Regions from separate parts of the Vannielia sp. ABF1_015 genome, predicted to be linked through region 2. Evidence: riboswitches for the same ligand, from Rfam matches in the RefSeq annotation. Region 2 holds a riboswitch; the other holds the start of a gene.

Region 1 (14,248 bases), 400 kb from region 2:
CCCTTCATGAAAATGCACGGGCTTGGCAATGACTTCGTGGTGCTTGATCACCGCGCGGGCGGCGTGGTCGTGACTCCGGAACTTGCGATGGCCCTTGCCGACCGGCACCGGGGGGTGGGCTTTGACCAGCTTACCGTGATCGAGCTGAGCGACAAGGCCGATGCCAAGCTCACCTTCTACAACGCCGATGGCTCGCTTTCGGCGGCCTGCGGCAATGCCACGCGCTGCATTGCCCGTTACCTGATGGAGGAAAGGGGCAAACCCGCCGTGACCCTCCTCACCGAGCGCGGCCTGTTGCCCTGCGTTGATGCCGGCGACGGACTCACCTCCGTCAACATGGGCGCGCCGCTCACCACCTGGCGCGAGATCCCGCTTGCCCGCGCGGCCGACACGCTCCACCTGCCGCTAACGGGCGACCCTGTGGGCACATCCATGGGCAACCCGCATTGTACCTTCTTCGTGGATAACGCCGAGGCCGTGGACCTCGCCGTGCGCGGCCCCGAGGTCGAGCACGACCCGTTGTTCCCCGAGCGCACCAACGTGCAGTTTGCCCATGTCATCGGCCCCGATCACCTGCGGATGCGGGTCTGGGAGCGTGGCACCGGAATCACCCTTGCCTCCGGCTCCTCCTCCTGTGCCGTGGCCGTGGCTGCACACCGGCGCGGCCTGACCGGGCGCAAGGTCACCATCGACCTCGACGGCGGCACCATCCACATCGACTGGTGCGAAGATGGCGTTTGGATGACCGGGCCTACCGCCCATGTCTTCGATGGTGTCTGGCATGGCTGACGCGCCGATCTTTTCCACCCACGGCTGCCGCCTCAACGCTTACGAAACCGAGGCGATGCGCGAGCTGGCCGAGGGCGCTGGGCTGCATGGCGCGGTGATCGTCAACACCTGCGCCGTCACCTCTGAGGCTGTGCGCAAGGCCCGGCAGGATATTCGCAAGCTGCGCCGCGAAAACCCCGAGGCCCTCCTTATCGTCACCGGCTGCGCGGCGCAGACTGCGCCCGAGAGCTTTGCCGAGATGCCCGAGGTCGATCATGTGATCGGCAACACTGAGAAAATGCAGCCGGACACATGGGCCGGGTTGGCCCCCGACTTCATCGGTGAGACCGAGCGTGTGCAGGTGAATGACATCATGTCGGTCACCGAAACCGCCGGCCATCTGATTGATGGCTTTGGCCGGCACCGCGCCTATGTGCAGGTGCAAAACGGCTGCGACCACCGCTGCACCTTCTGCATCATCCCGTTCGGGCGCGGCAATTCGCGCTCCGTGCCTGCGGGTGTGGTCGTCGAGCAGATCAAGCGGCTGGTGGGTAAGGGCTTCAACGAAGTGGTGCTGACGGGCGTGGACCTTACGAGTTGGGGTGCCGACCTTCCGGCACAGCCCAAGCTGGGCGATCTCGTCATGCGCATCCTAAAGCTGGTGCCCGATCTGCCCCGGCTGCGGATCAGCTCGATTGATTCGATTGAGGTGGATGAAAACCTGATGCAGGCCATCGCCACCGAGCCGCGCCTGATGCCCCATCTCCACCTTTCGCTTCAGCACGGCGCTGACCTCATCCTGAAGCGGATGAAGCGCCGCCACCTGCGCGATGATGCGATCCGCTTTACCGAAGAGGCCCGTAGGCTGCGCCCAGAAATGACCTTTGGTGCCGATATCATCGCCGGTTTCCCGACCGAGACCGAAGCGCACTTCGAAGATTCGCTGCGCCTTGTTGAAGATTGCCACCTCACCTGGCTGCACGTCTTTCCCTACTCGCCGCGCCCCGGCACCCCGGCGGCGAAAATGCCCGCCGTGCCCGGCCCCGAGATCAAGGCCCGCGCCGCTCGACTGCGCGCCGCCGGGGCGGCTGCCGTTGCACGCCATCTCGCGGCGCAACAGGGCCGCACTCACAGCGTGCTCACCGAATCCGCCCGCATGGGCCGCACCGAGCAGTTTGCCGAGGTGCATTTCGCCTCTGACCAGCCGGAGGGTGCGCTTGTGACGGCCACGATCACCGGCACCGACAACGCCCGCCTCACCGCGGCCTGACCACAACGCCTCCATCCTCGGGCTTGACCCTAAGGTCTCCAACCGCAAGAGATCCCCGGGTCAAGCCCGAGGATGACCGCTCCGATGCACCCAAACCCGATCTATCGCGACGCCCCCACTGCCCAGAACCTTGCTTTTGCAGCCGAGCGCGGTTTTGGCACTCTGGCGGCCAATGGCGAGGTCTTTCCGCTCACCGCCCATGTGCCCTTTCTGCTCGACGCAGAGGCAGGCACCGCCACGCTCCACTTGATGCGCTCCAATCCGATGGCTCGCGCCTGCACCGCACCTATGCCTGCCCGCCTCTCGGTGATGGGGCCTGACAGCTACATCTCGCCCGATTGGTACGAGATGGACGATCAGGTGCCGACGTGGAACTACGTTGCCGTGCAACTCGACGGCCAGCTGGAGCGGCTGCCCGATGCCGCCCTGCGCGGTGTGCTCGATGCGCTCTCAGATCATTTTGAGCAGCGCCTCCTCCCCAAGGCCCCATGGACCGCCGACAAAATGCCTGCCGACGTATTGGCGCGGTTCATGCGGATGATTCAGCCGTTTCGCTTTGTGGTCGAGAAGGTGGAGAGCACGTGGAAGCTTGGCCAGAACAAGCCTGCGGAGGCCCGGCAGGCGGCGGCGCGGCAGGTGAAGGGCTATGGCATCGGGCAGGATCCGGCGCTTCTGGCGGCGCTTATGCTGGGAGCGGAGTAACGCAGGGTAAGGGCGCCCCGACAAGGTTAACTTGCCAGCACGGCGTTCTTGAGCCAACGTGAATTGTCCATTGCCCCAGACGGTTGCCAGAAATGCCCTACATTCTCCACCACAGCCCCGCCTCGCCCTTTGTCCGGATGGTCATGGTGGTTGCGCATGAGTCGGGGTTGGCCGAGGAGATAGAATGCGTTGAGGCAGCGGGCACACCGCTGGCGCCGGGCACTATGCCCTTGGCGCAGAACCCGCTGGGCAAGATCCCCACGCTGGAGCGGCCCGATGGCCCGGCGATGTTCGACAGCCGGGTGATTTGCCGGTTCCTCGACGCCCAGAGCGGCAAGACGCTCTACCCCGAATCGCGAATCTGGGAGGTGCTGACGCTTGAGGCGCTGGCCCATGGGCTGACCGAGGCGGTGCTGCTGATGACCTATGAGGCCCGGTTGCGCCCGGAGGAAAAGCAGAGCCCTGAGATTGTTGAAGCCCAGTGGGGCAAGGCTCACCGCGCGGCGACGGCGGCAAACTCGCGCTGGATGAGCCACCTCTCGGGCCCGCTTGATGCGGCGCAGATCGCGCTGGCCTGCGGCCTTGGCTATGCGGATTTTCGCCACCCTCAGCGGGATTGGCGCAGTGGAAACGAGGCGCTGGCGGAGTGGTATGCCCGTTTCAGCGAGCGCCCCTCGATGCAGGCCACCAAGCCGCCCGAAGGTTGATAGGGCCGTAGGGTGGGCAATATGCCCACCGCCCCGGCAAGCCCAACCCGTTCAGAAGTTGTAGCTGACGCCGATGTTGATGGCGTTGGTCAGGATGTTTGATTCCCACTCGCCGCCGCCTTCAAGGTCGCCCTTGTTGGCCGAATAGGTGCCATGATACTCGCCAAACACCGACCATGTGTCGTTGAACGCGTAGGAGGCCCCGGCCATCCAGCGCGCGGCGGGGCCGGTAAACTGGTATTCGAAGGTCTTTGCGCCGCCGGTGGGCGTGATATCCACATGCGGCACCGCAATGCCGAGGCCCGCGCCCACATAGGGGGTCAGCTTGCCAGAGGCCCACTGGCCGGGCCAGCGGTAGAGCACGTTGGCGGTGATGATGTTGAGCCCGTCGGTCAGCTCCAGCCGGTCAAAGCCGTTGTCGTCGCGGGTCTCATCGGTGGCATAGACCTTGGTGTGGGTAAATTCGGCCCCGAAGCCAAGGTTGGCGCTGCGCCACCACGTAGCCCGGATGCCGTAGTAGGGCGGTGCCTCGAAGGGGCGGCCTTCCCATTCCGACAGGAACGAGAAATCGGAGGTGCCGTCATTGCCCTCCACCCGGCTGTGCGGGGCGGTCTGGTAGCCGGTGTAGAAGCTCAGCTCCATCTCCGCCGCAGCCGGCCGTGCGGCGGGCAGAAGAGCGGCCAGGGCGAGGGTGAGTGCTGCAGCGAGGCGAGGAAGGGCGGGAATACGCATGGAAGGCTTTGCTCCGAGGGGTCGTCATGTGGTCGTCATGTGTCTGTAAGCTCACCTAGCACGGCACGGGCCGATTTACAGCCGCGCCGGTGACGCAGGGTGCGATGTGATGCTTTGCTGCCCTTTTTCCGGCCTCCGCGCGTTTTTTGCGTCACTTGGCCGCAACTGTGCGGGAATGTCCGCTGGACTGGCGCGATGCAGGCAGCTAATAACCGCGCGAAATGGCTGGGCTCACGCCCTTGTCATGCCGCGTCATGGCCCGCTTACGCGCCGGGCCGGTGAGAAGGAGAACAACCCGTGTCGGACACTCACGAGCCCGAAGGTACACGCCGGGATTTCATCTATTATGCAACCGGAGCGGCGGGTGCCGTCGTTGCCGGCGGTGCTGCATGGGGTCTCATCAACCAGATGAACCCCTCTGCCGATGTGCGGGCGCTCAGCTCGATTCGCGTCGATGTGAGCGGTGTCGAAGTGGGCACCCAGCTCACCGTGAAGTGGCTCGGCAAGCCGGTGTTCATCCGCCGCCGCACCGCTGAAGAGATCGAAGAGGCCCGCGCCGTTGCGATGGCCGATCTGGTCGACCCGATCGACCGGAACGAAAACAAGCCCGGCCTGCCCGCCACCGACGAGAACCGCTCGCTCGACGAGAACGGCGAATGGCTGGTGATGATGGGCGTCTGTACCCACCTCGGCTGTGTGCCGCTGGGTGACGGTGCCGGTGAGTTTGGCGGCTGGTTCTGCCCCTGCCACGGCTCGCACTACGATACGTCTGGCCGCATCCGTAAAGGCCCCGCGCCAGAGAACCTGCCAGTTCCGGTCGCGGAATTTGTCGACGAAACAACCATTCAGCTCGGTTAAGGGAGGGAACGCAGATGTCCGGTATTCCGCACGACCACTACGAACCCAAGACCGGTATCGAGAAGTGGCTTCACTCGCGCCTGCCCATCGTCGGGCTCGCCTATGACACCCTGATGATCCCCACCCCCAAGAACCTGAACTGGTGGTGGATCTGGGGCATCGTCCTCACCTTTTGCCTTGTGCTGATGATCGCCACCGGCGTCGTTCTGGTGATGCACTACACGCCCCACGTCGACTATGCCTTTGCCTCCATCGAGCACATCATGCGCGATGTGAACGGCGGCTACTTCATCCGCTACACCCACATGAACGGCGCTTCGCTGTTCTTCTTCGCAGTCTACATCCACATCTTCCGTGGCCTCTTCTACGGCTCCTACAAGGCCCCGCGCGAGGTGACGTGGATCGTTGGCATGCTGATCTACCTCGCGATGATGGGCACGGCTTTCATGGGCTACGTGCTGCCTTGGGGTCAGATGTCGTTCTGGGGGGCCACGGTGATCACCGGTCTCTTCGGCGCGATCCCCTTCGTCGGCGAAAGCATCCAGACTTGGCTGCTCGGCGGCCCTGCGGTGGACAACGCCACGCTGAACCGCTTCTTCTCGCTGCACTACCTGCTTCCGATGGTCATCGCGGCGCTGGTGGCGGTGCACATCTGGGCCTTCCACACCACCGGCAACAACAACCCCACCGGGGTTGCGGTGCGGACCGCGAGCAAGGAAGAGGCCGAGGCCGATACCCTGCCGTTCTGGCCCTACTTCGTGATCAAGGATCTCTTCGCTCTCGCGGTGATCCTCGCGGTGTTCTTCGCGGTTGTGGCCTTCATGCCCAACTACCTCGGCCACCCTGACAACTACATCGAGGCCAACGCGCTCTCGACGCCGGCACACATCGTGCCTGAGTGGTACTTCCTGCCGTTCTACGCGATCCTGCGGGCCTTCACCTCCGACGTCTGGGTGGTGATGTTCGCCGAGTGGATCAGCTTCGGCATCATCGACGCCAAGTTCTTCGGCGTGCTGGCGATGTTCGGCGCAATCGCGGTGATGGCGCTGGCACCCTGGCTTGATACCTCCTCGGTGCGCTCGGGCCGCTATCGCCCGATGTTCAAGTGGTGGTTCCTGCTGCTGGTGATCGACTTCGTTGTGCTGATGTGGCTCGGTGCCATGCCGGCAGAAGAGCCCTACTCCAGCTTCTCGCTGGTGGCCTCGGCCTATTGGTTCGCCTACTTCCTGGTGATCCTGCCGCTGCTGGGCGTGATCGAGAAACCGCTGCCGCGTCCGGCCACGATCGAAGACGACTTCAACGCCCATTACGGCAAGGCCAAACCGGCCACGCCGGCCGAATAAGAGGACGGAGAGAGAGACATGATCCGCAAACTCGCACTCACCGCCCTGCTCGCACTGGCCATGCCGGCCACCTCCGCCCTTGCGGCGGGGGGCGAGGGCCACATCGAAGACTATGCCTTCTCCTTCGAAGGCCCCTTCGGCAAGTATGATCAGAACCAGCTGCAACGCGGCCTGAAGATCTACACCGAGGTCTGCTCGGGCTGTCACGGCCTCAAGTATGTCTCCTTCCGGTCGATGGCCGAAGGGGGCGGGCTGGGCTACTCCGAAGATCAGGTGCGCGCCTACGCCTCGCAGATCGTCATCCTCGACGAAGACGCCAACCGCGACTTCTACGATGCCGAGCTGGGCGAGTTCCGCACCCCCACCCCGGCGGACAACTTCCCGGCGGTCACCACCGCCGGCGCGCCCGACCTCAGCCTGATGGCGAAGGCCCGCGCAGGCTTCCACGGACCCTATGGCACCGGTATGAACCAGCTCTTCAAGGGCATGGGCGGCGCCGAATACATCGCCTCCCTGCTCACCGGCTACACCGGCGAGGAGAAAGAGGAATACGGCTCGGTCTTCTACGAGAACACCGCCTTCCCCGGCGGCTGGATCTCGATGGCCCCGCCGCTGGTGGGCGAAGATGTGGAATTTGACGACGGCCACAGCAATGACCTGCACCACGAAGCAATGGATGTTGCCGCCTTCCTGATGTGGGCTGCCGAGCCCAAGATGATGCAGCGCAAGGAAACAGGCTTCCTGATCGTTGGCTTCCTCATCTTCCTCTCGGTGCTGCTCTACCTCACCAACAAGCGCCTCTGGGCCCCGCATAAGGCGAGGGCCAAGGCGCTGAACGCCAAGGCCTGAGCGCAGGCGACAGAATGACAAAAGGCGCGGACCTCACGGTTCGCGCCTTTTTCGTTTCGGGGCATGCTCATCCGCCCTTCGAGGCGTCTTCGCAGGGGCGATGAGGGGCCGGGGGCCGCGAAGAGCTACCCTAGGTAGGCCCTGAGCCCCTCGGGCGGATCGTCCAGCAACGGGCCTGTCGCCACAGGTGCCTCGGCCCGGCCTTCGGCCACCACCACCGTTTGCCCGGCAAAGGCGCGCGCATCTTCCGGGTCATGGGTGACCATCAGCACCGCCGCGCCGCTCTCCTTTGCGATCTCGCGCACAAGCGCCAGCATCTCGCGCTTCAGCGCGGGGCCGAGCGCCGCGAAGGGTTCATCGAGCAGCAGCACCGGCCTTTGGCGCAGCAGCACCCGCGCCAGCGCCACCCGGCTCCTCTGCCCGCCGCTCAGCTCACGTGGCAGCCGCGCGCCCATGCCTGCCAGCCCGACCCGCTCCAGCGCCGCATCCACGCGCGCCCGGTCACCAGACGCGAGCCGCAGGTCGGGGCGCAGCCCCAGCCCCACGTTTTGCTCCACACTCAGGTGCCCAAAGAGGTTTTCTTCCTGAAACAGCACCGACACGGGTCGCGCGCCCGGTGCCAGCCCGCTAATGTCGGTTCCGTCCCAAACCACCCGCCCGCGCGCAGGCTCCACGAAACCGGCGATGCCCATCAGCAGGGTCGATTTGCCCGCGCCCGACGGGCCGATCACCGCCACCCGGGCGCCGGCCTCCACCGTCCAATCCGCCTGAAGCGCGAAGTTGCCCTGTTCCAGCCGCAGCCCCTCAAGCGCCAGCATTGGCCCGCCCTCCCCTGTCGAATCCCCAGAACAGCCCCAGCGAGAGTGCCAGCAGCAGCAACGCCGCGCCCGCGGCCTGATCTATCCGGTAGGCGGCCATCAGGCGGTAGAGTTGCAAGGGCAGCGTGGCGGTGTCGCCATCGGCAAAGAGCGCGATCACCCCGAGGTCTCCCATCGAAAGCGCGGCGGCGAGGCCGAGGGCAAAGCCGATCGGGCGGCGCAGGGTGGGGAGCGTCACCAGCCGCAGCCGTGCCAAACCGGTCATGCCGAGGCTCTCGGCCAGCCGTCCTGACCCGGCGCGCATCTCCCGCACGGCGGGCACCAGCGCGGCGAGGGCAAAGGGGAGGGCGAGCACCGCGTTGACAAGCGCTGTAACCACCAGCGCGATCTCGTCGGGGCGAATCCAGCGATAGCAGAGGATGAAGAGGCCAGTGCCGATCACCAGCGGCGAAGCGGCGATGGGCAGGACGCCGACGAGCTGCACCCAGAGCCCGCGTCGCGCCGCCAGCGCCATCGGCAGGGCCAACGCAAGGCAGAGCGCCGCCGAGCCCAGCGCCACCGCCACAGAGCGCCCGGCGGCCTGCCAGACGGCCCAAGGCATCTCCGCCAGCCCCGGCACGCCGCGCAGGGCCACCGCTACCAGCGGCGCAAGCAGGAAGAGGGCGGCGAGCACCACAACCAGCCCGTCTTGCCAGCGCAGCCATCCGCCCCCGTCCCAGCGCCGCACCACGCCGCCAAGGCCGCCTGCAAACACCGTAGGCCGCGCCAGCCCCCATGCCAGCGCCGCCGCCGCGCCCGCGAGGGCAAATTGCACCAGCCCCAGCACCGAGGCCGCGCCAAGCGAATAGTCGAAGCGAAACGCCTGATAGATCGCCAGTTCCACGGTGGTTGCGCGCGGCCCGCCGCCGAGCGCCAGCGCCACGGCAAAGCTGGTGAGGCAGAGCGCAAAGATCAGCAGCCACGCGCCGGGCAGCACGCCCCGCAGCATCGGCCACTCAATGCCCCGCTGGATCGGCCCCGCGCCCATGCCAAGCGAGGCCGCCAGCCGAAACCGCTCCGCCGGGATCGCGAGCCAACCCTGCAACACAAGACGCACCGCCAGCGGCAGGTTGAAGAAGACATGCGCCAGAATCACCCCCTGCGGGCCATATGGGCTGACCTCGGGCAGGCCGAGCGCCCGGAGCGCCACGTTGACCACGCCGGAACGCCCGAAGACGGCGACGAGGCCCAGCACGGCGACGATTGTGGGCAGAATAAAGGGCGCGCCCATCAAGGTGATGACTGCCCCGCGCCCGAAAAACCGCCGCCGCGCAAGTGCCCGCGCGACCGGCACCGCCAGAATCACGCTCAGGCTGGCCGAAACCACGGCCTGCCATAGCGTGAACCACAGCGCATCCCGCGCCGCCGGGCCGACGGCGGCAAAGTCCTCGGCCCGCCACGCCACGGCGGCGAGCGTGCCCAGCGTCACCGCCAGCACAAGCGCCGCCGCGGCCCCTGCGAGCCATCGGGTTATTGGCTGAGCCCTTGCCGCCATGTTTCTATCGCATCCGCCTTCATCGCCTCTGCCGTTGCGGCATCGACGTAGAGCACCTTGTCGGGCACCGGAAGGTTGCGGAAGGCCTCGGGCCATTTGGCCTCATCCAGCTTGGCTGGAAAGCTCCAGTTGCCCTCCGGAATGGCCGTCTGGAACCCGTCACTGAGGATAAAATCCATAAAGCTCTGTGCCAGTTCGGGCTGGTCGGTGCCCGCCAGCTTGGCGGCGAGTTCGACGTAAAGGTAGTTTCCTTCCTCGAAGATCGCCGCCTGCTTGGTTTCGTCGCCCTCGGCAACGATGTGATAGGCCGGCGAGGTGGTGTAGCTCAGCACCATGTCGGCCTCGCCCTCGGTGAACATCCCATAGGCCTCGCTCCAGCCCTTGGTGACGGTGAGGATCTTGGGAGCAAGCCGCTCCCATGCCGCCCCGGCCTCTTCGCCGTAAAGCGCCTGCACCCACATCACCAGCGCCAGCCCGGCGGCAGAGGCGCGCGGGTCCTGAATCACGATCCGGGTGTCATCAGCCATTTCCAGCATCGCCTCGAAGCTCGCGGGCGGGGTTTCCATCCGGGTGCTGTCATAGATGAAGGCAAGGTGGCTCCAGTCGAAGGGGAGGAAGGTTTGATCTTCCCAGTTCACCGGCATGGTCAGGGACGAAACATCTTGCCCGTGCGGTGCAAACAGGCCTGATTCGGCGGCGCGGGCCATTTCATCCTGGCTCAGGCCGATGGCCACATCGGCCTCCGATCGGTCGCCTTCCAGCAGGATGCGTGGCAGCACGTCGCCGGTCACAAACTGCAACTCGCAGCCGCACTCGGCCTCGAAGGCCTGCTTGATCGCGGGGCCGGGCCCCCATTCGCTGGCAAAGTAATCGGGCGCGTAGACCGTCAGGGTTTCCGCTGCCGCCGTGCTGGCGACAAGGGCAAATCCCGCGGCGATGAGGGGGGCTTTCATGGGTCATCCTCCATTGCATGCGGGCGGAGCGGGCAATCGAGGTATCTCGAAACCTTCCCTCCGCCGGTTTTAGCCGGTTCAGGTTCAGCGGGTTCATGGCGCGCATGGCCACATCTCAGCCCTTCTGCAAGGGCACCCCGAGGTGCGGCACACCATAGGGCCGCACCGGGCGATGGCAAGCAGGTCACGCTTGTGGAATAAGCGCGGCTGTCCGTTTCCTTCTTAAGCGACCGCCCTAATGTTGTGGGCCTGATCAACGGAGACTTCCGCCATGCTACGCCGCCTCACCACAGTTGTTGCCTTTGCGTTTGCCTTGCCATTGTCGGCCCACGCAGAGGAGGCGAACGGCTTTCGCTTTGCCGGGGTGTCGTTGGAAACTGGCGGCTTCCCTAGGGGGGAGCAATACAACCGGCTATTGGGCACGGCGCACGCCGACTACGGGCTTGGCTGGGCTGACCTCGGGATTGATCTTGCCCTGTCCACCGCCCGCGCGGGGGAGGCTGACCTGAGCACCGCACAGGCGCTCTTTCACCTCACCACACGCCCGCTTGGCGATGGGTTCTCGGTTGGCCCTTACCTGTGGCTCGGCTCTCAATCCGAAGGGGGCGCTGCCTTTGCCATTGGCGGGGAAGCCGCGGTGCGCCTGCCGTCGGGCTTTGGTGCGGAGCTGTATTTTGGCGAAACCCGTGGCGGTGCACTGGGCGTGGATGGCTATGCCACCAACCGGGGCCTACGGGTGAGCTACATCGGGCAGGGGCGGTTCTCTGGCTATGGGGCGTTTTCAAAAGACACGCTGAACATGGCCGGTGGAGACCAAGACTTTTACCACCTCGCCTTCGGGCTCGACACATGGCTTGATCTGCCCGCTGCCGGCGCCTCGGGTCGTGCGGCTTTGCTCTCGGTTGCCGTCGGGCAGCACCACTTTGATTTGCTGGATGAGCGCGAAAACTGGGTTTCTGTCGGCCTCACGATCCCGCTTACGCAGGGCCGCTCTGAGCTGCCGGTGTTCTCCTCCCGGCGCGCGGTCATCCACAACCTGCCGTTGCCTTGATCTATTTTATGTCGCGTTAACCGTTAGTTAACCTTCCTTAACCTAACGTCACCCTTTTGCAACATTTTGGGCCTTCTGTGGCGATTGTCGCTGATCGGGCAACATGGGTGGCGGATTTGGTGGTATGTCCAATGACATAACGAAGGCGCTCCAAGCGCCTCGCTAAGACCAGTGTGGTTACGATCGCCCCCTTTTGGTTACCGGGGACTCGTTGCTGAACTGAATCGGCAGGAGCTCGGGATTCCCCCAGTGCCACCGGGGGCCTCTGAAAGAGCTGGGCGGTGGCGCAGTCATCATCGTATGTCCCGAGCTTCTGCCGATTTGATTCTCCTTGGCAGGGCGCGACGCAGCGGATAACTCCTTGCGACCAAAGGAGCCCGCGCACATGAGCCTCAACACCTTCGGCCACCTCTTCCGCGTCACCACCTGGGGCGAAAGCCACGGACCCGCTTTGGGATGCACAGTCGATGGCTGTCCTCCCGGCATTCCGGTCACGGCAGAGCAGATCCAGGTCTGGCTCGACAAGCGCAAGCCGGGGCAAAACAAGTATACCACCCAGCGCCGCGAGGCCGACGAGGTCGAGATCCTCTCGGGCGTGTTCGAGGGCGTCACCACAGGCACCCCGGTGCAACTGATGATCCGCAACACCGACCAGCGCTCCAAGGACTATGGCGACATCGCCGAAAAGTTTCGCCCCGGCCATGCCGACATCACCTATTGGCAGAAGTACGGAATCAGAGACTATCGCGGCGGCGGGCGCTCCTCGGCGCGTGAAACCGCCGCGCGGGTGGCCGCAGGCGGGCTGGCGCGTAATGCCTTGGCCAAGCTGGTGCCGGGCCTCTCGATCAAGGGTTTCATGGTGAGCATGGGCGAGCGCGCAGCCGACCCGGCCCGCTACGACATGGCCGAGATCGATAACAACCCCTTCTGGACGCCCGACGCGCAGGCCGCCGAAGACTGGGCCGGTTATCTCGACGAGTTGCGCAAGTCTGGCAACTCGGTGGGCGCGGTCATCGAGGTGGTCGCCAGCGGCGCCCCGGCGGGCCTCGGCGCCCCAGTCTACGGCAAGCTGGATACCGACCTTGCCGCCGCCATGATGAGCATCAACGCCGTCAAAGGTGTCGAGATCGGGGACGGTTTCGCCGCCGCCCGCCTCACCGGCGAGGCCAACGCCGACGAGATCGCCATGAGCCAGGGTGGGCCGGTCTATTCCTCCAACCACGCGGGCGGCATCCTCGGCGGCATCTCCACCGGGCAGGACCTTGTGGTGCGCTTCGCCGTCAAGCCAACCTCCTCCATCCTCAAGCCTCGCAAGACGATCAACAAGGCGGGTGAAGAGACCGAGATCATCACCAAGGGCCGGCACGATCCCTGCGTCGGCATCCGCGCCGTGCCCGTGGGCGAGGCGATGATGGCCTGCGTGCTTCTCGATCACATCCTGCTGCATCGCGGGCAGGTGGGCGAAGGTTTGCCCGGCAAAATTGGCTGATCACCTCCTGACGGGGCCCCTGCCACCCCTCCTGACACCACCCTGTCAGGGGAGGGCTGCTATGGTGCCTTCAGCAAAAGGAGACTCTCGATGATCAAGTTTTACCACGCCCCGAATTCGCGCAGCAGCACGGTTGCCATAGCGATCGAAGAAATGGGCCTTTCCGCAGAGATAGAGACGAAAATCGTCACCGTTCCCCGGCAGGATGGCACCGGCGGCCCTGACGCGGCCAACCCTCACCCCGAGAGCAAGGTGCCCGCGCTTGAGGTGAATGGCAGCCTCATCACCGAACGCGCGGCCATCCTCGCCCTGCTGTCCGAGCTCTTCCCCGAGGCCCCAACCGCCGTGCCGCCCGGCCACCCGGATCGTGGAGCCTTTCTGATGTGGCTGTCCTATTACGCGGGCGTGGCAGAGCCGCTTATCATGGGCATGGTCTGCGAGGTGGCCGACAATCCGATTTGGGTGACCACCTATCGCGACATGCCGGCCATGATCGCAAGGCTCGAAGCGGCGCTCGATGGGCGGGACTACCTGCTCGAAAGCGGCTTTTCCGCTGCCGATCTCATCATGGCCTCGCCCTACCAGTGGAACCGCGACTGGTTGCCCAAGCGGCCCGCCATCGAAGCATGGTTTGACCGTGTGGTGGCGCGCCCTGCGGTGCAGGCCGTGGCTGCCCGCGACAACGCCTGAGAAAAGCGTAGGGCGGGCGCTGGCCCGCCTTACGCCTCTACCCTCTTCTGTTTGGCCAGTTGCACCAGCAAGATGCCCACAGCGATCACCGCGACGCCTGCAATATCCAGCGGCCCGATGTGCTCATCCAAGAAGATCCACGCCACCAGCACGCCGAAGAACGGGTTGAGAAAGTGGAAGGTGGCTGCCTTTACCGCGCCGATCCTGCCGACCAGCTTGAACCAGATCCACGTGGCCAGCAGGCCGGGCACGAAGACGGTGTAGATGAACGCCAACGTCAGCCCCGTGCTGGGTGTGTATGCCCACGTTTCAACCAGCACCGAGGGCACCACGAGGCATGCGCCGCCAATCAGCATCTGGTAGCCGACGACCACCATGAGGTTGCCCCCGCCTCCGCTCGCGCCGCGCAGCGCCAATGTGGCCACTGCCAGCGCGCAGGCCGCCGTGACGCAAAGCGCCACCCCCGGAAGGCTCACCCCCGCCT
Region 2 (14,248 bases):
GGCCGTGCGGTCCCTTGTCAGGCTTGGCAGAACGCATTGCGGGACGAGTTCGTCACGGGCCTGCCGCTACGATGTTTCCCGCAGAGACAAGGATACATAAATCGCCGGATTCGCGCGCTCGGCTGAGTCTGGCTCTAGGCGCTCACAACTAACATGTCAGTTGTGGATGTAGTGATGACCTGTTAGTTCTCCCCCAAGGACGAGGAGAATCTCAACTGGAACACTTTGGCATCTCGGTTGCCCTGCTGACGCCTTTCACTGCGGAGGGTGCTATCGACACCACGCAGCTTGGTCAGCACGCACGGCACCTTTTGGATCGCGGGGCGCGGGGCGTCACGCTGTTTGGCACTACGGGAGAAGGCGCTTCGGTGGGCCTTTCGGAACGGTCCGCCGGGATCGACGCCCTTCTGCAGCACGGCTGCCCGGCTGAAGCGATCACGCTTGGTATTTGCGCGACGTCCATCGCCGATGCGCTGGAGCAGATCACGCAGGGCACGCGCCGGGGCGTTCAGACGTTTCTGCTGCTACCGCCCTTCTACTTCAAGGGATGCAGTGACGACGGGTTGTTTGCTTGGCATGTCGAGCTGTTCGCGCGGGCCGACCCGGGCGCCCGCTTCATCCTCTATCACATCCCGCAGGTTTCTGGCGTTGGCCTCTCGGTCGATCTTGTGCGGCGGCTGGCCGACCATGCGCCCGAGCGGGTGCAGGCGATCAAGGACAGTTCGGGAGACTGGGAGAATGCCAAGGCGCTGATCGCGCTGGGCACGGTGACGGTTCTTGTCGGGGATGAACGGCTGCTACACCGCGCCGTGGCGCTTGGGGCCGGTGGCTCGATTTGCGGGATGGCCAACCTCTATCCCGAGCGGATGACGCGCATTGTAGAGACCGCCACCGAAGACCCGGAGCTGAGCGCCGAAGTCTCGCGCATTGTAGCGAAGCCGGTCATCCCTGCGCTGAAGGCGGTTATTGCCGCGCGCAGTGGGAACGCCGCATGGGAGCGGATGCGCGCGCCCTTCGCCCCGCTCAGCGCGGCCGAGCGCGCGGAGCTTCCCATGCAAGAGAAAGCCGAGGCCTGACATGGGCGAACCGGCGGCCCGGCAGCGCGATCACGCCTATTCGAGCTTTACCGACAAGCTCCTGTCGCGTGATATCCAGCCGGGTCAGTTCGTGTCGCAGCGCGAGTTGGTCGAGTTGACGGGCATGCCGCTTGGCGCCATTCGCGAAATGATCCCGCGGCTTGAGGCCGATGGCCTGATCCGCACCTCGCCGAAACGCGGGTTGCAGATCCTGTCGATCGACCTCGACCTGATCCGCAACGCATTTCAGCTGCGCCGGATCATCGAGGGAGAGGCTTTTGCGAGCTTCTGCCGGACCGCGCAGGATGACGACCTGGCACGCATCGCACGCGCGCATGCGGATATGCGGGAGCAAGCGGCACGCGGCGTGACGCCGGACGTGCTGGAGCGCGCGCAGCGGATGGACTGGGCCTTTCACGACCACGTGGTCGATCATATGCAGAACCGCATCGTTTCGGACATTTACCGGGTAAACTCGATCAAGATCCGCCTGATCCGAAACGAGAATACACGGATGCTGCCCGAGCTCGTGGTTTCGGTGATGGACGAACACATGCCCATCGTCGAAGCTCTGATTGCCCGGGACGAGGCGGCGACGGTTGCGGCCATTCAGGCGCATATCAACAGCGCAAGGAGCCGCGCGCTGGAATTTGAATAACACCTAGGGCCAAGGCCCGACCAACAAGTGGAGGAGGAAACATGACACTCATTGGAAAGAAAGGCGCACTGGCGCTGATGACGGCCGCGATGCTGGCCGGACCAGCCGCGGCGCAGGACAAGGTGACGTTGCGGATGTCGACCCCGGCATCTGAAACCGACCAACGCTCTGTTGCGCTGGCCGAAGTCTTTGGCCCGGCGGTCGCCGACTTCGCCTCGTATGAGCCGCATTACAACGCGTCGCTCATCGCGCAGGGCTCCGAGCTGGAGGCCATCGCATCGGGCGACTTGGAAATGTCGATCGCGTCGGCGCAGGAGCTGGCCCAGTTCTTCCCCGAGTTCTCGATCTTTGCCACCGGCTATGTGCATCAGGATGCGGCGCATCAGGTTGCTGTTTTCAACGACTCGCTGATGGACCCGTTCAAGCAGAAGGTTGAAGACGAGCTTGGCGTGAAGCTGCTGAGCGTGATGTATCTGGGCCGTCGGCACGTGAACCTGCGGCAATGCCGCGACGAGGTGGACGTGAAAACGCCGGAAGACCTGAACGGGATCAACCTGCGGATGCCGGGCACGGATGCGTGGCAGTTTCTCGGAAAGGCGCTTGGTGCAAACCCGACGCCGATGTCTTTCACCGAGGTCTACACCGCGCTTCAGACCGGCTCTGTCGACGGGCAGGACAACCCGCTGCCGACGGTCGTGGACGCCAAGTTTTACGAGGTGACCTGCCAGATCGCGCTGACGTCGCACCTTGTGGACCTGAACTACGTGGCCTTCTCCAAGGAAGTCTGGGACGGCCTGACCGCCGAACAGCAGGACGCCGTGCAAAAAGCGGCGGATGAAGCCGCTGAATCGGGACGCCAGAACCAGCTTGCGAAGGAAGAAGAGCTTGTTTCGTTCCTCCGCGAGAACGGGCTTGAGATTTACGAACCCGACCTTGCGGCCTTCCGCTCGCATGTTCAGGCGCAGTACCAAGGCACCGAGTTTGCGGCCGCCTGGCCCGAAGGCGTGCTGGACCAGATCAACGCCCTCGGCAACTGATCGACAGCCGGGCGGCTCACGGGCCGCCCGGCCATCAGGGATTTTTGAACAATGATGCAGACCGTTCACGTCATCAGGCGCGGCGCCGAGGTTTTTGTCGGCGTGCTCATGGCCTGCATGTTTCTGACATTCATCCTGCAAATCACCATTCGCTACACCGCGCGGCTTTCATGGATTGCGGAGGCCGTGCCCCTGCTTGATCCAAGCCACTACGGCTGGACGCTGGAGTTTTGCCTTCTGCTGTGGATCTGGATCATCTTCGCCGGCGGTGCCTTTGTGGTGCGCGACGAGGACCACGTGACCTTTGACATGATCTCCGGCCACGTCCGGCCCGGCATTCGCCGCTGGTTCATCATCATCGGCGGGTTGGCCATTGCGATTGGTCTTGCGGCCTCAATCCTGCCGACGTGGGACAAGTTTTACATCTTGCGGCTGAAGAAGACGGCCACGCTCTCGGGCCTCTTCGGCGACTGGATCCGGATGCGTGATGTCTACTCGGTTTACATGTTGTTTCTGGTAGTGGTCTCGCTGCGCTCCGCCTGGGAAGTCTGGCAAGCGATCCGAGGCCGCGCACCTGCGTCCGCCGAGGGCACGACGGGGCCGATCGAATGAGCGGCGCTTTCCTTCTGTGCCTTGGCACGATCTTCGTGATCGCCGGGATCGGGCGGCCGATTGCGCTGGCCATTCTGCTTGGCTCCATCGTCTACATGGTGGCGATCGGGCAAGACATCGGGCTGGCCGGCAAGGTGCTGATGGATGGGCTCTACAACAGCTTTATTCTGCTGGCCGTGCCGCTCTTCATCGTGGCCGCCAACATCATGAACGCGGGCACCATCAGCGACCGTCTGCTGGGCTTCTGCGTTGCGATGGTGGGGCGGTTCCGGGGCGGTTTGGGGCACGTCAACGTGGTGGCCTCGCTGATCTTCTCGGGCATGTCGGGCTCAGCCGTGGCGGATGCGGCAGGGATCGGGAAGATCATCATCTCGATGATGACGCGGTCGGGCCAATACACCCGTGGCTACGCGGCTGCGATCACGGCGGCATCGGCCACCATCGGCCCGATCATTCCGCCCTCGATCCCGATGGTGCTCTACGCGCTGGTTTCAAACACCTCGATTGGCTACCTCTTTCTTGGCGGCATCGTGCCCGGGCTTTTCATGGGTCTCGTGCTGATGGGCATGAACACCATGATCTCGCACCGGCGCGGCTTTGCGCTTGAGGAGCCTGTGCCGCTGTCGGAGCTACCCAAGCGCACGCTGACGGCCTTCCCTGCCCTGCTGATGCCGGCGATCCTGCTTTATGGCATTTACGGTGGCGTCACCACGCCGACCGAGGCTGCCGCCATTGCCGCCTTCTACGCCCTCGTGCTGGCCGCGCTGTTTTACCGGGCACTGAGCTTTCGGGCGCTGAGCAGCATCCTTGTGGAAAGCGCCCGCTCTTCTGCTGCCGTGGGCCTTGTGATCGGCGGCGCGCTGATCCTGAACTACGTGGTTGCCTCCGAGAACATCCCCACCCTGCTGGCGCAAAAGCTCGTTGGCCTCGACGTGCATCCGCTGGTCTTCCTCCTCGGGGTCAACATCCTGCTGCTGCTGCTCGGCTGCGTGCTGGATGCGACCACGATCATCTTGGTGATCATCCCGCTCTTCCTGCCAACCTGCCGCGAGCTAGGCATCGACCTTGTGCACTTTGGCGTGGTTGCCGTGGTGAACTGCATGGTGGGGCTGATCACGCCGCCCTATGGTGTGCTGCTGTTTGTCATCAACGCGGTCACGCGCATCCCGCTGGCGGAGATCATCCGCGAGATCTGGCTGTTCCTCTTTGCCCTGATCGCGGCGCTCGCGCTCATGATCCTGTTCCCCGGGATCGTTCTGTGGCTGCCACGGGTCTTTGGCTACGAAGGCTAAGGCGCGAGAGATGGCCTGCCGTTTAGCGGAGCCCGCACTGACCTAGAATGTAGGGCGGGCGCTCCCTTCCGATCCGGAAAGGAGGCTGGCTAAACGGCAGGTCCTGGCCCCGGTGCGCACCCCACATAGGCAGAGGGGCGCCCTTGCTCTGAGGACGCTCGGCAGAGCCAAGGGTGCGCAGCATGCCTCAGTTGGTTCTCCAGCTTTGATCGACCCAGTCTGACACATCGCCGGGCCATTGCAGCGGGGCGCCGCTCTGATCCTTGAGAACTCCGCTGTCGTAGAGGAATTGGGCCATTGTGTTGAGGCGGGTCAGGTCGATCTGGCCGACCGGGGTGGTGCCGTCGGTGAGGTAGGCGCCCTCGTCGATGACGCGCATGGAACCGCGCACGAGGTCTTCGTTGGGAAAGTCACCGGCGTCGATCAGGATACTGGCGGCCTCCTGTGGGTGCTCGGCGGCCCAAGCGTAGCCCTTTTGGGTTGCCGTCATGAAGGCTTTGACCCGTTCGGGGGCGGCGGCCAGCGTTTCTGTGCGGGTGCCGATGTAGCCGCCCTGCGGCTCGGGCACGCCGTAGTCGTTGTAGACGAAATGCGATTGGTCGCGGCCCAGAAGCTCGCTGTTCACCCCTTCCCATGTTGCGACTTCGAGGGTGAAATCCACCGCGCCCGAGGCCAGCGCCTCATAGGCGCCGGTGCCCAGCGTCACGGTATCGTAGTTTGGGGTGCCGCCGTCATTTTCGATCATGGTCGAGATGAGCGCGTCTTCCCATGCGCTGCCGAAGCCTGCGTAGGTTTTGCCTTCGAGGTCGGCGGGGCGGGTGATTGCGCTGTTGTCGGAATTATAGACAAGCCGCCCCGCCTCGCGCTGCATGGTGACCCAAAGCCCGGTGATCTCTGCGCCGCCCGCCTTGGTGCTCATGAAGCCGAGGGCTGTCATATAGGCAAAATCCACTGCTCCGGCGGCAAGCAGCGCGGTTGAGGCGCTGTCGGAGTAAGGCAGGATATCCACCTCAAGCCCGGCCTCCTCGTAAAAGCCCTTTTCCCGGGCGACGATCAGGCCGATGTGGTTGGTGTTCAGCGTCCAGTCGAGCGCGATGCTCACCTCTTCGGCAGTTGCCATTTGCGCGGCAAGACATGCGGCCAAGCTGAGTGATGCGAGTTTCATGGTGTTTCCTCAAGTAGCATGGATTTGAGCGTCGCGCGGACGTCAGCCAAGGCGGCTTCTGTCCGCTCGGCGCGGGGGGTGGTGATGGGTATGTCGCCGATGATGCGCCCCGGCCCGCCCGCCATGACGAGCACGCGATCGGCGATCTGGGTGGCTTCGAACAGGTCGTGCGTGACCATCAGAACGGTGCGCGGATCTTCGGCGAGGCGCGCCATGAGCCAGCCCTGCATCCGCAGCCGGGTGACCGCATCGAGCGCCGAAAATGGCTCGTCCAGCAGCAGCAGGCGGGCGTCCTGCACCATGGTGCGCAGAAAGGCCGCGCGCTGGCGCATCCCGCCTGAGAGCTGGTCGGGAAAGCTGTGCTCATGGCCCTGAAGCCCGAAGGCGGGGAAGAGAGCGCGCACCCTGTCTCGCGCCGTTGCCTTGGAGGTGCCGCGAATCTCCAGCCCGAGGCTGGCGTTTTCGAGGATCGTGAGCCACGGAAACAGCGTGTCTTGCTGGGGTTGATAGGCGATGGCGCTGTGGGGGAGTGACAGCGCGGCGCCGTCCAGCAAGACGCGGCCTCCGGGGGGCAGTTCGGCTGTCAGCTCGGGGGCCAGCACCCCGGCGAGCCATTTCAGCACGGAGCTTTTGCCGCAGCCGGAAGGGCCGATCAGGCAGGTGAGCCGCCCTGTGGCGAGGTGCAGCGACAGATCGCTGACCAGAGGCACCTCTTCGGCCCGGATCTTCAGCCCCTTCACCTCAAGCATGGGACGCCCTCCGATACCGGCGCCTGGTGGCCCGGTCGACAAGCTGGATCAGGGCAAGGAGGGTAAGGGTCAGCAGGGCCGAAACGGTGACGGCGGAGAGCACGAGGTCTGCGCGGAAGTTGTTTTTGGCGGTCAGGATGTAAATGCCCAGCCCCTGCCGCGCGCCCGCGTATTCGGCAAAGATCGTCGCAACGATGGCATAGGTTGCCGAGATCCTGAGGCCGGAAAAGAAATGCCCACGGGCGGAGGGGAGCGTGGCGCGCCGGAACACCTGCCAGCGGCCCGCGCCCATGGACACCAGCTGATCATGAAAGGCACGCGGCAGGGTGGCGTAACCGGCCATCAGGCTGACCACCATGGGAAAGAAGGTTACGAGGATGACCAGCAGGACCTTGGGCAGCAGGCCGAACCCGAACCACAGCACCATCAGCGGCGCGATGGCGACGATGGGCACGGTTTGGCTGGCGATGAGCAGCGGCATCATCCCCCGCCTCAGCCACCCGGCAAAATGCAGCGCTATGGACATGGTGAACGCGAAGGCGACCGAGAGGCCGAAGCCGATGGCGGCAACCTTGATTGTTGCGAAGGCATGGCGGGCGATTTCGCCCTGCTCAACCCGCAGGCCGCGCAGCACGTCGCTTGGCGCGGGCAGCACCAGAGGCGAGACGCCGGTGAAGGCCACATAGCCCTCCCACCCGCCGAGGAAGGCGGCGGCCAGCAGGGCGGCCGGAAAGATATGTTGCCGAAACATCATGCGTGACCGAGCACGGGGGCGAGGCCCCGTGGCTTGAAGGTGTCAGCGCAGGCTTGGGCTGTTGGCCGAGGCGGTCAGGTCGATGGTGACATGCCCCTCTGCCGGACCGAACCGCAGGAAGGCCTGCCGCAAGGTCTCGAACACCGCGCCGGCATCACCGCGCAGCCGCGTGCAGAAGTTCTTTGTCTTGAAGAAAGTGCCGCTCTCTCTCAGGAAGTCGATGCAGCCGTAGATCTCATCCATATGCGCATCGCTGCCCATCACGTAGAGCGAGAACTGAACGTCGATCTCGACACCCGCGGTGGGCGCGCTGCCGACGGCCTGCGCGGCAAGCTGCTTGCGGTCTGCGAGGCTCTCACCCTGCGCGCGCTCCAGCACCTCGCAGCGGCAGGTCGCATCATCCGGCTCGCCCGGGCAACCGCGCGAGAGGGTGACATGCATGGTCACATGCTCCGGGCGCATGGCCGCAGCGGCAAAGAGATCGCGGATCGCGCCGAACAGCGGCTCGGGCGGGCCGACCATGAGAGTCGACATGTCGTCTGTCTCGATCCTGAGGTCGGATTTGTATGGGGTAAGGGCGGTGAGCCCGGTGGTGATGACATCCACGAAATCGGACGTCATCGGATAAAGTGACACTTGCGCGCCTATGAACATGCTAGCACCTCGCTCCGCTGGTATTATCCAGATCAGCTGTGAAAGGGTTCGCGCGGTCGCGCATCTCAGCCCCGAAAGGAGCACCCCTGGTTATGTGCGGGCAAACTGGGTCAGGCGGTGTGGGATGTCAACCGGCTGTAACCGGGACGCTGAGGCTGGCGCCTCGGGGGCGATCACCCATTCGGCCTGCAGGTTGGCGCTTGGGCGAGGATTCTGAAATGGCAACATTGCGCCCCGGGTGCGCAATATTATTGCGCCGCTGTTGCGCCATCGGTGCAGACAGGCTATCGGCTTTCGCCACGCCACCGAAGGAACGTCATGAGCCAGAACGCCCCGCAAAAATCCATCAGCGCCAGCGACATTCTTGCCCGTAAGGGGGGCGTGCCGCTGGTGTGCCTGACGGCCTATACCACCCCTGTGGCCCAGCTTGCCGATGCCGAATGCGACCTTGTGTTGGTGGGGGACAGCGTAGGCATGGTGCTGCACGGCCTGCCCTCGACGCTGCAGGTGACGATGGAGATGATGGTGCTGCACGGCAAGGCGGTGGCACGCGGGTTGCGGCGGGCGTTGATGGTCGTTGACCTGCCCTTTGGCAGCTACGAGGAAAGCCCGGAGCAGGCCTTCGGGAACGCCGCGCGGCTGATGGCCGAGACCGGGGCCGGGGCGGTGAAGCTGGAGGGCGGGCAGCATATGGCCGCGACGATCCGCTTTCTGGTGGAGCGCGGCGTGCCGGTCATGGCCCACATCGGGCTGACGCCGCAGGGGGTGAATGCCTTGGGCGGCTACCGGGTGCAGGGGCGAGGGGCTGATGCGGAGCGCATTCGCGCCGACGCCCGCGCGGTTGCCGAGGCCGGAGCGTTCTCGGTGGTGCTGGAAAAGGTGCCCGCCGCGCTGGCTGATAAGATCACCGCCGAGGTGCCCATCCCCACCGTGGGTATTGGTGCCTCTGCGGGCTGTGATGGCCAGATCCTGGTGATCGACGACATGCTGGGCCTGTTCGACGCCTTCAAACCGAAGTTCGTGAAGCGATACGCGCATCTGGCCGAAGATGCTGCCGGGGCGATCCGGGCCTATGCCGAGGAGGTGCGAGACCGGGCATTTCCGGGGCCTGAGCATGTGTTTGGCGACGGAGAGAGCGCGAAATGAAGATCCTGCGCCGAAAGGCTGATCTGCGGGCCGTGACCCGCAGCTGGCGGAGCGCTGGGGAGACAATCGGCGTGGTGCCGACGATGGGCGCGCTTCATGCGGGCCACCTCAGCCTTGTGGAGGCGGCCTGTGCCCGTGCCGACCGGGTGATCGTGACGCTCTTCGTGAACCCGCGCCAGTTCAACAGCCCCGAAGACCTTGCCAAGTATCCCCGCACCGAGGAGAGCGATGCGGAAAAGCTCGCGCCTTTCGCGGTGGATGTGCTCTACGTTCCCGAGCCGGAAGAGATTTACCCGGAGGGCTTTGCCACGACCGTCTCGGTTGCCGGAGTCAGCGAGGGCCTTTGCGGCGCGTCCCGCCCCGGCCATTTCGACGGGGTGGCAACGGTGGTGACCAAGCTGCTGCTGCAGAGCGATGCGGATTTCGCCTTTTTTGGCGAGAAGGACTATCAGCAGCTTCAGGTGGTGCGGCGGTTGGCGGTTGATCTCGATATTCCGGTTGAGATCGTTGGCTGCCCGACCGTGCGGGAGGCGGATGGCCTTGCCATGTCGTCCCGCAACCAACGCCTTGGCCCGAAGGGCCGCGCGGCGGCACCGGCGATGCGCGAGGCGCTGGAAGAGGCGGCCCATGCGCTTGTTGGCGGCGCGTCAGCCGAGGGCGCGCTCGACATCGCCCGGCAGGCTTTGACTGCCGCCGGTTACGAGCAGATTGACTACCTCGAATTGCGAGCCGACCCGGGCCTTTTGCCGGTGAGCACGCTTGATGGCCCGGCACGGCTTTTTGCCGCTGCATGGATTGATGGCGTTCGGCTGATCGACAACCTCCCGGTGGCCGCTGCATAGCGCCGCCTGCGCCTCACGCCTGCCCTAGGTGAGCGCCTTCAGGATGGCATCGAGCCCGTCTGTCAGGGCGGCGGGGCCGGGCTGGAGGATGATGGGCGATTTGATCTCGTGGATGCGCTGGTTGGCAACGGCGGGGATGTTTTGCCAGCCGGGGCGGGAGGTTATGCGCTCGGGGCGGACCTTCTTGCCGCACCATGAGGCGAGGATCACATCGGGGGCGGCCTCGATCACCTGATCGGGGGTGATGATGCGGTTTTTGGCGGCCTGTTCGCGGGCGAGGTGGGCGAAGCTGTCGGTGGCGCCGGTGGCCTCGATCAGTTCGGAGACCCAGCCGATGCCGGAGATCATCGGCTCGTCCCATTCTTCGAAATAGATCTTGAGGCCCTTGGCGGGGGCGTCAGCGCGCAGGGTGGAAAGCCGGGCGCGGTAGCTGCTCGTCAAAGCCTTCGCCTTTTCCTCGCAAGCCGTCAGGGCGCCGAGGGTTTCGATCATGTCGAAGATGCCGGAAAGGCCGCGCTGGTTGAAGCCGTAGACAGCCACGCCCTCGCGCAAGAGGGCGGCGGCGATATCGGCCTGAAGGTCGGAGAAGGTGAGCACGAGGTCGGGGCGCAGGGCCATGACCTTGGGGATATCGGCGGAGGTGAAGGCCGACACGCGGGGCTTTTGCTGGCGCACGCCGGGCGGGCGGACGGCATAGCCAGAGACGCCGACAATGCGGTCTTGCTGGCCGAGGAGGTAGAGGGTTTCGACGGTTTCCTCGGTGAGGCAGACGATACGTTCTGGCGGGAAGGGCATGGGCTAGGTCAGGCCTGTGGGTTGGAACAGGGGGCCGTGGTCGGTGAAGATGAAGCTGCCGGTGATCTGGAAGACATCGGCCAGCAGATCGGCGGTGAGCACCTGCTCGGGCGGGCCATCGGCGGCGATGCGCCCCCCGTGCAGCACCACGAGCCGGGTGCAATGGCGGGCGGCGAGGGAGAGATCGTGCAGGGCGGCCACCACGGCGCGACCCTCGGCGGCGAGGCGGGCGAAGAGCTGCATGGTGGCGATCTGAGCCGCCGGGTCGAGCCCGGCGATGGGCTCATCGGCCAGCAGCAGCGGGGTTTGCTGTGCCAGAGTGCGGGCGATCAGGGCGCGGGCCTGCTCGCCGCCCGAGAGGTTGGTGGCGCGGCGGTGGGCGAGCGCGGTGAGGTTCATCTGGGCGATGGCCTCGGTGACGGCCTCACGGTCGGCCAGGGAGGGCGGATGCGGGGTGCGGCCAAGGGTGACGAGAGTTTCAACCGTCAGTTCCCATGCGATCTCGCGGGACTGGGGCAGGAAGGCCGATGCGCGCGCACGGGCGGCGGGCGCGAGCGCCGCGAGGGAGGAGGTGCCGGTGGCGGGCAGCAGGCCGAGGGCGGCGCGCAGCAGGGTGGTCTTGCCTGCGCCGTTGGGGCCGATGAGGCCGATGAACTCGCCGGGCGTGACGGTGAGGGAGACGTCGCGCAGGGTGTTGCGCCCGTTCTTGCGGGTGACGGAGAGGTTTTGCAGGGCAAGCGTCATAGCCGCCCCCGCAAGCGCCAGACGAGGTGGAAGAAGAAGGGCGCGCCGACGAGGGCGGTGACGACGCCGAGCTTGAGGTCACGCGCGGGGAGGATGAGGCGAGTGGCCGTATCCGCCGCCAGCAGCATGGCCGCGCCGCCCAGCGCCGAGGCGATCAGCAGGGTCGAGGGGCGGTGGCCGGTGAGCGGGCGCAGCAGATGCGGCACGACGAGGCCGACGAAGCCCACGGCCCCGGCCACGGCGGTGCCCGCGCCGACGCAGGCCGCCACGCCGAGGATCAGCGCGAGGCGCAGGCGTGGCAGGCGGATGCCCATGGAGGCGGCGGCGTCTTCGCCCAGCGACAGCGCATCGAGCCCCCGCCCGAGCGGCAGGATCAGCGCCGCGCCTGCGAGGATGAAGGGGGCGGCGAGGGCCACGTGGGTCATCGAGCGGTCGGCCAGAGAGCCCATCATCCAGAACACGATTTCTGCCGCCGCATAGGGGGAGGGCGAGAGGTTGAGCACGAGCGAGGTGAGCGCCCCGGCCAGCGCCGAAAGCGCCACACCGGCGAGGATGAGGGTGAGCGCGGTGCCGCGCGGGCCGGCAAGGGCGAAGATCGCCAGCACGGCGATGCCCGCCCCGACGAGCGCCGTGAAGGGCAGCGCGAGGGCGGCGGTATAGGCAAGCCCGGTCTGGATGGCGATGACCGCGCCGAGGGCGGCGGAGGAGGAAACCCCGATGAGCCCCGGCTCGGCCAGCGGGTTGCGCAGGTAGCCCTGCATCGCCGCGCCACAGAGGCCGAGGGAAGCGCCGACGAGCAGGCCGAGCAAGGCACGCGGCAGGCGGATTTCGCGCATGACCATGGTGGCCGGACCGTCGGATTGGCTGACGAGGGCAGTGAGCGCCTCGGTGAAGGGCAGCGCGGCGGGGCCGATGGTGAGGGAGGCGGTGAAGAGGGCCGCGGTGAGGACGCCAAGGAGGGCGTAGAGGCGCGCCGGGGTCATCGGAGGGGCCCGGCGCGAAGACGCCTCGAAGGGCGGATGAGGGACACGTGGGGGCGCTCTTTGCCGGGCTTTGCCCGCGCATCGCGGGGCGCGCGCGTCATTTCATCCCCTCCCGGATTGCGGCAAGGCGTTCGACGGTTTCGAGCACGACGGGGGTGCCGCAGGTCCAGTCGCTGTCGTGCAGGGTATCGGTGGGCACCCGCGCGCGCAGGGTCTCGACAACCGGGTGATGGAGGATCTCTTCGGCGCGGCTTTTCGGGGCGCCGGGGCGGGCGGCGACGAGCAGGTCGGGGCTGGCGGTGGCAAGGGTTTCGAGCGGCACCACGCCACCGTAGGGCAGCCCGAGCTTTTCGGCCAGCAGGGCAAAGCCCGCGGATTTGACGATCTGGCCCGGCAGGGTGGATTGCCCGGCGGAGTAACCATTGGCGGCATAGAGCGCGGCGAGCGGGGCCGGGCCGGGCGGCATGGGGATGGCGACGAGGCGGGCATCGAAGGCGGCAACCTCCCGGGCGGCCGCCTCTTCGCGGCCCAGCAGGCTGCCCATACGGGTGATGTTGGTGCGGATATCTTCCAGCGTTTCAGCCGGGGCAAAGACCTCCACCTTCAGCCCCAGCCGCTCCAGCATGCGCAGTGTGTCGGGCGCGGTGAAGCTGCCTGCGATCACCAGATCGGGCGCAAACAGGTAGACCTCTTCGGCGCGGGCGGAGTTGCCCGGTAGGGCACGGGCCTGCTCGGCGAAGGCGGAGTCGTCGCCTTGAAGCATCCGGGTGACGGAAACGAGTTGGCCCGGCGCGGCGATGGCCAGTGCCAACTGGTCGGTGCAGAGGTTGATCGACACCACCCGTTCGGGCGGTGCAGCGAGGGCCATCACGGCCCCCGCGAACCAGAGCGCGAGCGCTCCGATGAGGTTAGAACTTGGCACGGAGGCCCACGTAGAAGGCCCGATCGGCCTGACCGTAACCATTGACGGTTTGATACTCGGCATCGGTCAGGTTCTCGATGCGGAAGTAGGCCTCGGCCCCATCGTTGATCTCATAGGTGACCATGGCGTTGACGAGGGTGTAATCGTCTCCCTCGATCGGGCGAACGAAGGTTTGCGCGTCAACGTCGAGCACATCGGCAACGTGCTGCACTTCACCGCTGAAGCTCCAGCGCGGGGCGAAATCGGCCTCGACGCCGAGCACCAGATCATGGCGGGGCACGCGGAGTTGGCGCTCGCCATCCGGATCCTCGCTTTCGGTGTAGGTATAGGCCCCGAAGAGCGCCGCCCTATCGGAAAGCGCCACGCGGCCCGAAAGCTCCAGCCCCTTGGCCACGGAGGTGCCGGGGATCTGGGTGTAGACGAAGGCTGCGTCGGATCCGATCAGGTCTTCGACCTCGGTGTAGAACAGGGTGGCCTTCACAAAGTCATCGCCGCCCAGCCGCTTTTCGATGCCCAGCTCGGCGCTGCGCGAGGTTTCGGGCGTCAGCGTGTCATTGCCGTAGAACGGCGCGTAGAGCTCGTAGAGCGAGGGGGCGCGGAAGCCGGTGGCGAGCGAGGCACGCAGGATGAGGTCTTCCTGCGGGCGCCATGCCAGCGCCAGACGGCCGGTGGTGTGGCCGCCAAAGCGGTTTTGCGCGTCGTGCCGCAGGGCGGCGGAGAGGTCGAGCTGGCTGGAGGCGGCCCAGTTCACCTCGGCAAAGACGCCGGTGGTGTTTTGCTTGCCCTCAGCGGTGATGAAGGTGGCGGAGACAAACTCCT

The links. A riboswitch is a leader RNA that binds a small molecule or an ion and turns the genes downstream of it on or off. The one in region 2 is predicted to bind thiamine pyrophosphate.
Region 1: another riboswitch for thiamine pyrophosphate. It lies ahead of ACXAG6_RS01995 (thiamine ABC transporter substrate-binding protein); the one in region 2 lies ahead of ACXAG6_RS04115 (YkoF family thiamine/hydroxymethylpyrimidine-binding protein).

What each region holds. Positions count from the first base shown of each region.
Region 1 covers NZ_JBSWXT010000001.1:389,605-403,852, reverse strand. The annotation lists gene dapF (diaminopimelate epimerase) at 1-789, shown strand, start outside; gene mtaB (tRNA (N(6)-L-threonylcarbamoyladenosine(37)-C(2))-methylthiotransferase MtaB) at 782-2,038, shown strand; gene ACXAG6_RS02035 (FMN-binding negative transcriptional regulator) at 2,111-2,740, shown strand; gene ACXAG6_RS02030 (glutathione S-transferase) at 2,833-3,447, shown strand; gene ACXAG6_RS02025 (outer membrane protein) at 3,499-4,179, opposite strand; gene petA (ubiquinol-cytochrome c reductase iron-sulfur subunit) at 4,477-5,037, shown strand; gene petB (cytochrome b) at 5,052-6,380, shown strand; gene ACXAG6_RS02010 (cytochrome c1) at 6,399-7,229, shown strand; gene thiQ (thiamine ABC transporter ATP-binding protein) at 7,355-8,047, opposite strand; gene ACXAG6_RS02000 (ABC transporter permease family protein) at 8,034-9,581, opposite strand; gene ACXAG6_RS01995 (thiamine ABC transporter substrate-binding protein) at 9,557-10,534, opposite strand; TPP riboswitch at 10,573-10,684, opposite strand; gene ACXAG6_RS01990 (hypothetical protein) at 10,806-11,585, shown strand; gene aroC (chorismate synthase) at 11,971-13,074, shown strand; gene ACXAG6_RS01980 (glutathione S-transferase family protein) at 13,165-13,764, shown strand; gene ACXAG6_RS01975 (DMT family transporter) at 13,794-14,248, opposite strand, start outside.
Region 2 covers NZ_JBSWXT010000001.1:786,773-801,020, reverse strand. The annotation lists gene ACXAG6_RS04155 (dihydrodipicolinate synthase family protein) at 180-1,076, shown strand; gene ACXAG6_RS04150 (GntR family transcriptional regulator) at 1,078-1,734, shown strand; gene dctP (TRAP transporter substrate-binding protein DctP) at 1,812-2,771, shown strand; gene ACXAG6_RS04140 (TRAP transporter small permease) at 2,823-3,383, shown strand; gene ACXAG6_RS04135 (TRAP transporter large permease) at 3,380-4,675, shown strand; gene ACXAG6_RS04130 (ABC transporter substrate-binding protein) at 4,863-5,840, opposite strand; gene ACXAG6_RS04125 (ABC transporter ATP-binding protein) at 5,837-6,589, opposite strand; gene ACXAG6_RS04120 (ABC transporter permease) at 6,582-7,343, opposite strand; gene ACXAG6_RS04115 (YkoF family thiamine/hydroxymethylpyrimidine-binding protein) at 7,386-7,997, opposite strand; TPP riboswitch at 7,990-8,095, opposite strand; gene panB (3-methyl-2-oxobutanoate hydroxymethyltransferase) at 8,316-9,143, shown strand; gene panC (pantoate--beta-alanine ligase) at 9,140-9,985, shown strand; gene ACXAG6_RS04100 (cobalamin-binding protein) at 10,010-10,780, opposite strand; gene ACXAG6_RS04095 (ABC transporter ATP-binding protein) at 10,784-11,524, opposite strand; gene ACXAG6_RS04090 (FecCD family ABC transporter permease) at 11,521-12,507, opposite strand; gene ACXAG6_RS04085 (ABC transporter substrate-binding protein) at 12,605-13,375, opposite strand; gene ACXAG6_RS04080 (TonB-dependent receptor plug domain-containing protein) at 13,416-14,248, opposite strand, start outside.